Rhodopirellula baltica SH 1: one gene and its partner. The main gene of each other region encodes a partner of the protein of the gene in region 2 in a complex. Links are inferred from orthologs where the notes say so. Each region holds a gene or a part of one and is shown on either strand. Other genes may lie near its edges. The genes, in order: RB_RS14755 and trxA.

What was found.
Region 1: the proteins of trxA (region 2) and RB_RS14755 are in contact, whole or in part, in a crystal structure (PDB 1F6M), measured with the Escherichia coli proteins. The link is inferred for Rhodopirellula baltica SH 1 from one-to-one orthologs.

Annotation. Positions count from the first base shown.
Region 1 is NC_005027.1:3,831,185-3,834,446, reverse strand. What follows is about bases 330-3,262. They hold RB_RS14755 (thioredoxin-disulfide reductase), read right to left. Parts: upstream 2,397-3,262; coding sequence 1,263-2,396; downstream 330-1,262. Other genes in these bases: RB_RS14750 (carbon starvation CstA family protein), read left to right, coding at 2,798-3,262; RB_RS14760 (sialate O-acetylesterase), read left to right, coding at 330-963. Outside these bases: more of RB_RS14760, read left to right, coding at 1-329.
Region 2 is NC_005027.1:6,561,383-6,564,387, forward strand. What follows is about bases 60-2,735. They hold trxA (thioredoxin), read right to left. Parts: upstream 1,723-2,735; coding sequence 1,396-1,722; downstream 60-1,395. Other genes in these bases: RB_RS25265 (DUF1501 domain-containing protein), read left to right, coding at 60-1,281; RB_RS25275 (NUDIX hydrolase), read right to left, coding at 1,970-2,735. Outside these bases: more of RB_RS25265, read left to right, coding at 1-59; more of RB_RS25275, read right to left, coding at 2,736-2,803; RB_RS25280 (sugar phosphate isomerase/epimerase family protein), read right to left, coding at 2,920-3,005. UniProt on the Escherichia coli protein: Participates in various redox reactions through the reversible oxidation of its active center dithiol to a disulfide and catalyzes dithiol-disulfide exchange reactions.

The DNA of each region.
Region 1 (3,262 bases), 2.7 Mb from region 2 along the record:
GACAAGAACGGCGAGGGCGTTGGCAAGTTGACCGTCGGATACGGATCGAGACCATCGCCAAGCGAAGATGGTGGCAAGATTGGCCCCGAGTTCACATTTGGATTGACGCTGGAAGAAAACACAGAAGCGCCGATCCTTTTGATCAAAACGGCTTGGGGAGGCAAGTCACTGTTCTACGACTTTCGTCCACCGAGTGCCGGTGTTTACCCGAGAACCAAAAACGATATTGAGCGAGACCGCAACGGGGAAAAGGAATCGGGGAAGTACTACCGCTTGATGGTTGATCACGTGAAGTCGGTGCTCAGTGACATCGAACGCGTTGTTCCATCCTACCAATCCGATCAGGGCTACGAGCTGGCGGGTTTCGTTTGGTTCCAAGGTTGGAATGATGTTGTCAATCGAGACGTTTATCCGCGACTTCCCGCCGATTCTGAGCAGAACCGTTTCGAGAAATATTCCGAATGGATGGCGGACTTCATTCGTGACGTGCGATCGGATCTGAACGCTGCGGAATTGCCGTTTGTGATCGGCGTGATGGGAGTCGATGGTGAGCACCCGAGTTCGGATCATCAGCAATTCCGAGATGCGATGGCGGCTCCCGCGAAGCTTGACGAGTTTCGCGGCAATGTGGTCGCGGTGCCGACGGGGCCATACTGGGACGACAAGCTGGGGGCGATCGCGAGCAAGTTCGCGGAGGTGCGACAGAAGTCGTATCAATTGCGAACGAAGCAACGGGGGCATGAGAATCACGACGGCTCGATGTCTGAAGAACAGCAAGCCGAATTCATGCGAGAGTTTGAACGCGAATTGATTTCCGAAGAGGAACTCGCGTTATGGAAACGCGGCGCGTCGAACGCCGGGTACCACTATCTGGGCTGCGGAAAAACGATGGCCCAGATCGGCGAAGCGTTTGCGATGGCGATGTTGGAGTTGCAAGGCAGCTCCAGTGGTTCGTCCAACTAGCGCTGCGACATTCCAACGTAAGCACGTGAGCGGGAGTCATGGGGCTTGATCACGTAGCGGCGTCTCTCCGAGACGGTGTCATTTGCGAGTCTCAGAGAAACTCGCCTACGTGAGGTTCTACCTGATCATTCCTGCCGACCTGCTTCGGAGCATTGAAGTTGCGTTTTTGCGTTGACCATTGAACCCAGACTTCACGCTGAAAACCCGAAGCTGACCAGCCGATTGATTGAATCCCACCCAAAGCGTCAGCGAGGGACCGCGTCCATTTTCCTCGAATAGCCAACCGCCAAATTCAATTCTTAGGTCAGTGATGGGCGAGCTTCGCTCGTTCCGGTCGTTTCCTCGTGCTCGACCAAGAAGCGTTCCGCATCGAGAGCCGCCATGCATCCGGTTCCGGCGGAAGTGATTGCTTGACGGTAGTAGTCGTCTGCGACATCGCCGGCAGCGAAAACACCATTGACGGACGTGTTCGTTCGAAACGCCTTGGTCCACTGGATGTAGCCTTCGCTGTTCATTTCGACCGCACCGTCCAAGAACGAAGTGTTGGGTGTGTGGCCGATGGCGACGAACATACCGCCAACCTTCAGTTCACGAGTCGATCCGTCGACGGTGTCTTTCAGACGCAAGCCATTGACCAGCTTTTCATCACCGAGGACTTCTTCCACAACGGTGTTCCAAAGGATCTCGATGTTGGGGTGATTGATCGCACGATCTTGCATGACCTTGCTGGCCCGCATTTGATCGCGACGAACGAGCAGGTAGATCTTGTCGGCACCTTTCAGATTGGCCAGGTAGGTGGCTTCTTCGACCGCGGAGTCACCACCGCCGACAACGGCCAATGGTTTGCTGCGGTAGACCGGCAGTGCACCATCGCAAACAGCACAGGCGCTGACGCCCTTGTTCTTGTAAAGCTCTTCGCTGGGTAAACCCAAGTAGTTCGCTCGAGCACCGGTGGCGATAATCACCGTGTGAGCTTGAACTGGATCGCCCGAGGCGGGATACAGCGTGTGCGGTGGTCCTGAGAAATCGACGCGTTCGATATCGTCACCAACCACCCGTGTGCCGAAGTTCAACGCTTGTTGTTTCATCAACTCCATCAGTTCGACGCCTTGCACGGCGTAGTGCGGTTGGCCGTCCTTTTCGTGTCCTTCGGGAGCCATCGGCAGGTTCCAGTGTCGATCTTTGTCGACGGCGGATTCCACGAATGCGCGGACGTTGCCTGCGGGGAAACCTGCGAAGTTTTCAATTTCGGTGGTGTAGGCAAGCTGCCCCAAAGGGATCATTTCCGGTTTGACCGTGCCCTCGTAAAGAACGGGATCCAGATTCGCTCGAGCCGCATAGATGGCCGCCGACCAACCTGCCGGCCCGCTGCCGATGATGATCGTCTTTTCGATTTTGGAGGGGGCATTTCCGTTGCTGGAAGCAGAGCTCATGATTCAGTCTTGATGGGTGAGTGGTCGCGAATGCGAAATGGTCTCGATTGGGCCTGCGGCATCGTTCGGAGCCCACACGTTTCGCGTATTATAGGGGCCGAATTCGAATCGACGACCGGCCAGTGGCAGGAATTCCGCCGGGAACGATTGGGATTTGCGATTCGGTTCCGTCATTGCGCCTCGGTCGGTCTGGCCGCATCGCAGCGATCGGCGGACCGATTGGGAGAACGGGAGACCGTGAAAGTCGCGTCCTTCCCACTGAAGAATGGCGAGTTCCTGCCCTGCACCGCCGGGAAACCCCGTTTACTCGCGAACAGCCCTCGCCACTTACCCCTCGCCATCTATCTCTTGTCTGCTCCCGCCGTTCATCCCCACCTTTGCCCGCCGTCTGATTACTCCGTATGAGCACTCTTGTCATTGCGATCCTGTCGATGGTCGCGTTTGTCGTCGCCTACCACACCTATGGTCGCTATCTCGCCACGAAGTTGTTTCGTCTGAGTGGTGACGAACCGATGCCCAGCGTTTCGTTGCGGGATGACGTCGACTTTGTGCCAACGGATCGGTCGATTGTTTTTGGCCATCATTTCACCAGCATCGCTGGGACGGGCCCAATCGTTGGGCCAGCACTGGCGGTTTTTTGGGGATGGTTGCCGGCGTTGCTTTGGGTTGTGTTCGGCTCCATTTTGATCGGCGGCGTGCACGACCTGGCCGCTTTGGTGATTTCGATTCGAAATCGAGGTGAGTCGATCGGGCAGGCAGCGGGGCGATTGATATCGCCACGAGCCAAGGTTCTGTTCTTGATTGTCTTGGCATTGGCACTGTCGATTGTTTTGGCCGTGTTCGGGTTGGTGATCGCGAACATATTC
Region 2 (3,005 bases):
ATGGCACCGAAGTCGCCGCATTTTCCCGCGAAAATCAAGAACGTCATTTTGTTATTCATGGGCGGCGGACCCAGTCAGTTCGAGATGTTCGACTACAAACCGGAATTAGAACGACTCGATGGAACCCTGCCTCCAGCGGAGTTGCTGGATGGTTACCGTGCCGCGTTCATCAATCCCAACTCCAAGTTGTTGGGACCCAAGTTCAAGTTTGAAAAGAAGGGCTCAGCTGGCACGCACATCAGCGAATTGCTGCCTCATACCGCCGGTGTGCTGGATGACATTTGTTTGATTCGGTCCATGAAGACCGACGCGTTCAATCATGCTCCGGCGCAATTGATGATGAGCACTGGCTCGCAGCAATTTGGTCGTCCGAGCATGGGATCCTGGACCACCTATGGGCTCGGCAGCGAGTCTCGCGATTTGCCGGCTTATGTCGTGTTCAACAGCGGTAAAAAGGGGCCCAGTGCCGGATCGGGGAACTGGAATTCGGGCTTCTTGCCATCGTTGCACTCCGGGGTGGAGTTCCGGAGCAGCGGTGACCCGGTACTGTATCTGTCCAACCCACCCGGCATGAGCGATTGGTCACAGCGTCAATCTTTGCAGACCGTCAACGAACTGAACCGGCGCCGCTTGGACGTCGTGGGTGATCCGGAAATTGCCACTCGGATCAACGGCTATGAGATGGCGTATCGGATGCAATCGAGTGCGCCCGAAGCGATGGCTCTGTCCGATGAGCCGGAACACATGTTGAAGTTATACGGTGCAGAGCCAGGCAAGATGTCGTTCGCAAACAATTGTTTGTTGGCTCGACGTTTGGTCCAACGAGGCGTCCGCTTTGTGCAGTTGTTCCATGAGTCATGGGACCAGCACGGTGGTTTGACGGGAGGCTTGAAGCAGAATTGCGGTGACACCGATCAGGCGTGCGCCGCTTTGGTGAAGGACCTGAAGCAACAAGGCATGCTGGATGAAACGCTGGTGATTTGGGGTGGTGAGTTTGGCCGCACCCCCATGGTCCAAGGCGGCAACGACGGTCGCGATCACCATCCCAATTCGTTCAGCATGTGGATGGCCGGCGGCGGATTGAAACCCGGTTTGGCTTACGGGCAAACTGATGAACTTGGGTTTGATGTCGCAGAGAACCCGGTTCACGTTCATGATTTGCACGCAACCATTTTGCACTTGCTGGGGTTCGACCACAAACAACTGACTTATCGTTTTCAAGGTCGTGACTACCGCCTGACCGATGTGCACGGTGAGTTGGTTCACGACATCTTGGCGTGATCCAGATCTTCGCATGAACGAGAGAATCCAAGTGTGACGCTAAGTTCGGCGGGCGCATGAAAAAACCTCGCGGTTCTTTGAAACGCGAGGTTGGTTGGATTCGTCGGAGCGAATTCAGCTGACCGAAGTCAGGGCGTCTTGCAAAGCGGCTTTCGGGCGAACACCAACGAAGGTGTCAGCGATCTCGCCGTTCTTGAACAGCAACAATGTTGGGATGCTGTTGATGCCGAACTTTTGAGCGGCACCTGGGTTATCGTCGATGTTGACTTTGCCAATCTTGACGCCAGGATTTTCCGAAGCCAGTTCGTCGATCATGGGTGCAATTTGACGGCAAGGACCACACCATGGAGCCCAAAAGTCAACCAGCACAGGGCTGTCGCTTTTGAGGACTTCGGAATCGAAATTGTCGTCGTTGAATTCTTTGACTGCTTCTGAGGCCATGGCTAAGGTCCTTGAACGTAACGGTGTTGTTGGAGGAGTGATTTTAGAACCCGTTGGCAAACTGTCAATTTGCCTACCGGGTGTTTTAGGGTCTCTGGGACAACCAGCCGCTGGGAGCGATTTCAGCCGTGATCTACGAAGTGAAACGCGTCGATTCGGGTGGGAGCGTCCTAGATATGAAATGCCCATTTTTGATGAAGGCTCGCCAAATCGGTTTTTGCGGGCCCGTAAAACGGTGCTTTGCAAGCTAAATGGAATGCAAAGCCTGCGCCAACTGCCCGAGAATGATCGCGGTCGCGCCCCAGACGTGCACCGAACCATGGTGAAACGCGGGTGCCGCGAAAGTCAATTGACCGGCGACAGTGTCGGGTTGAGTCGCGGATCGAAGCGATTTGGTTTGCTGGATCATGTCAATTTGACATGCTTTATCAGCCTCCAACTGCCGAGACGTCGCGACGGGAGTTTGTTGCAGGACCGCCTGAATTGGGAAATCAATTACCTCATCGACTTCACCAGGATCGGGCTGCCAATCTTGATTGGGCGGATCGATCACGAATACGATCGGTGTGACCAAATTGTCGCTGGCGTAGACATATTGGCGAGGCAAATTGCCACAGCACCGATGCACGTGGGCTGAACCGCCGAGTTCTTCTTCGAATTCTCGCAGCGCGGCACGCGGTGGTGTTTCGCCGCGTTCGATGCGGCCGCCGGGAAAACAGATCTGGCCTCCGTGATGTCGCAACGTCGTGGGACGCCGGGTCAACGGAATGGTCCATTCGCCGCTGGCAGGGTCTCGAAACAAGCAAACTGCCACGGCAGCATGACGTGAAGAACATCGGTGTGGTCCACGATGGCGACCGTAGGCCAGATGCGGAGCCATCTCGCAACCGAAGTCTCGGTTCAGCGACCACGGCGGCAGAGCTTGGACCGTCGACGGTGTCGAATCGCTCGGCAGCAGTTGCTGCGTCAGTTCATCGGCCAGCTGATTTACATCTTTTGGCAGATCGCTCGTCAGTGGGACCGCCGTGGATGTGTGGGTTGCCGGTGACATGGATCGCGGGCTCAACACCGAAGGCTTCATTGGGAGGTTACGATCAGATCGCTGAGCGAACTGATCTTTTGTTTCGACAGCACGTTTGCAACACCGTTCTGTTTGGGCACAGTGGTTTCAGCCACTGTATGTTTCGATCAACTGAATTAGATCAACGTCTCAAGCAAACGTCGCAGTTTGCGGAGTTCGACTCGGTGGTCGTATTCGTCCATCGGAGTCATGTCGACGGTCA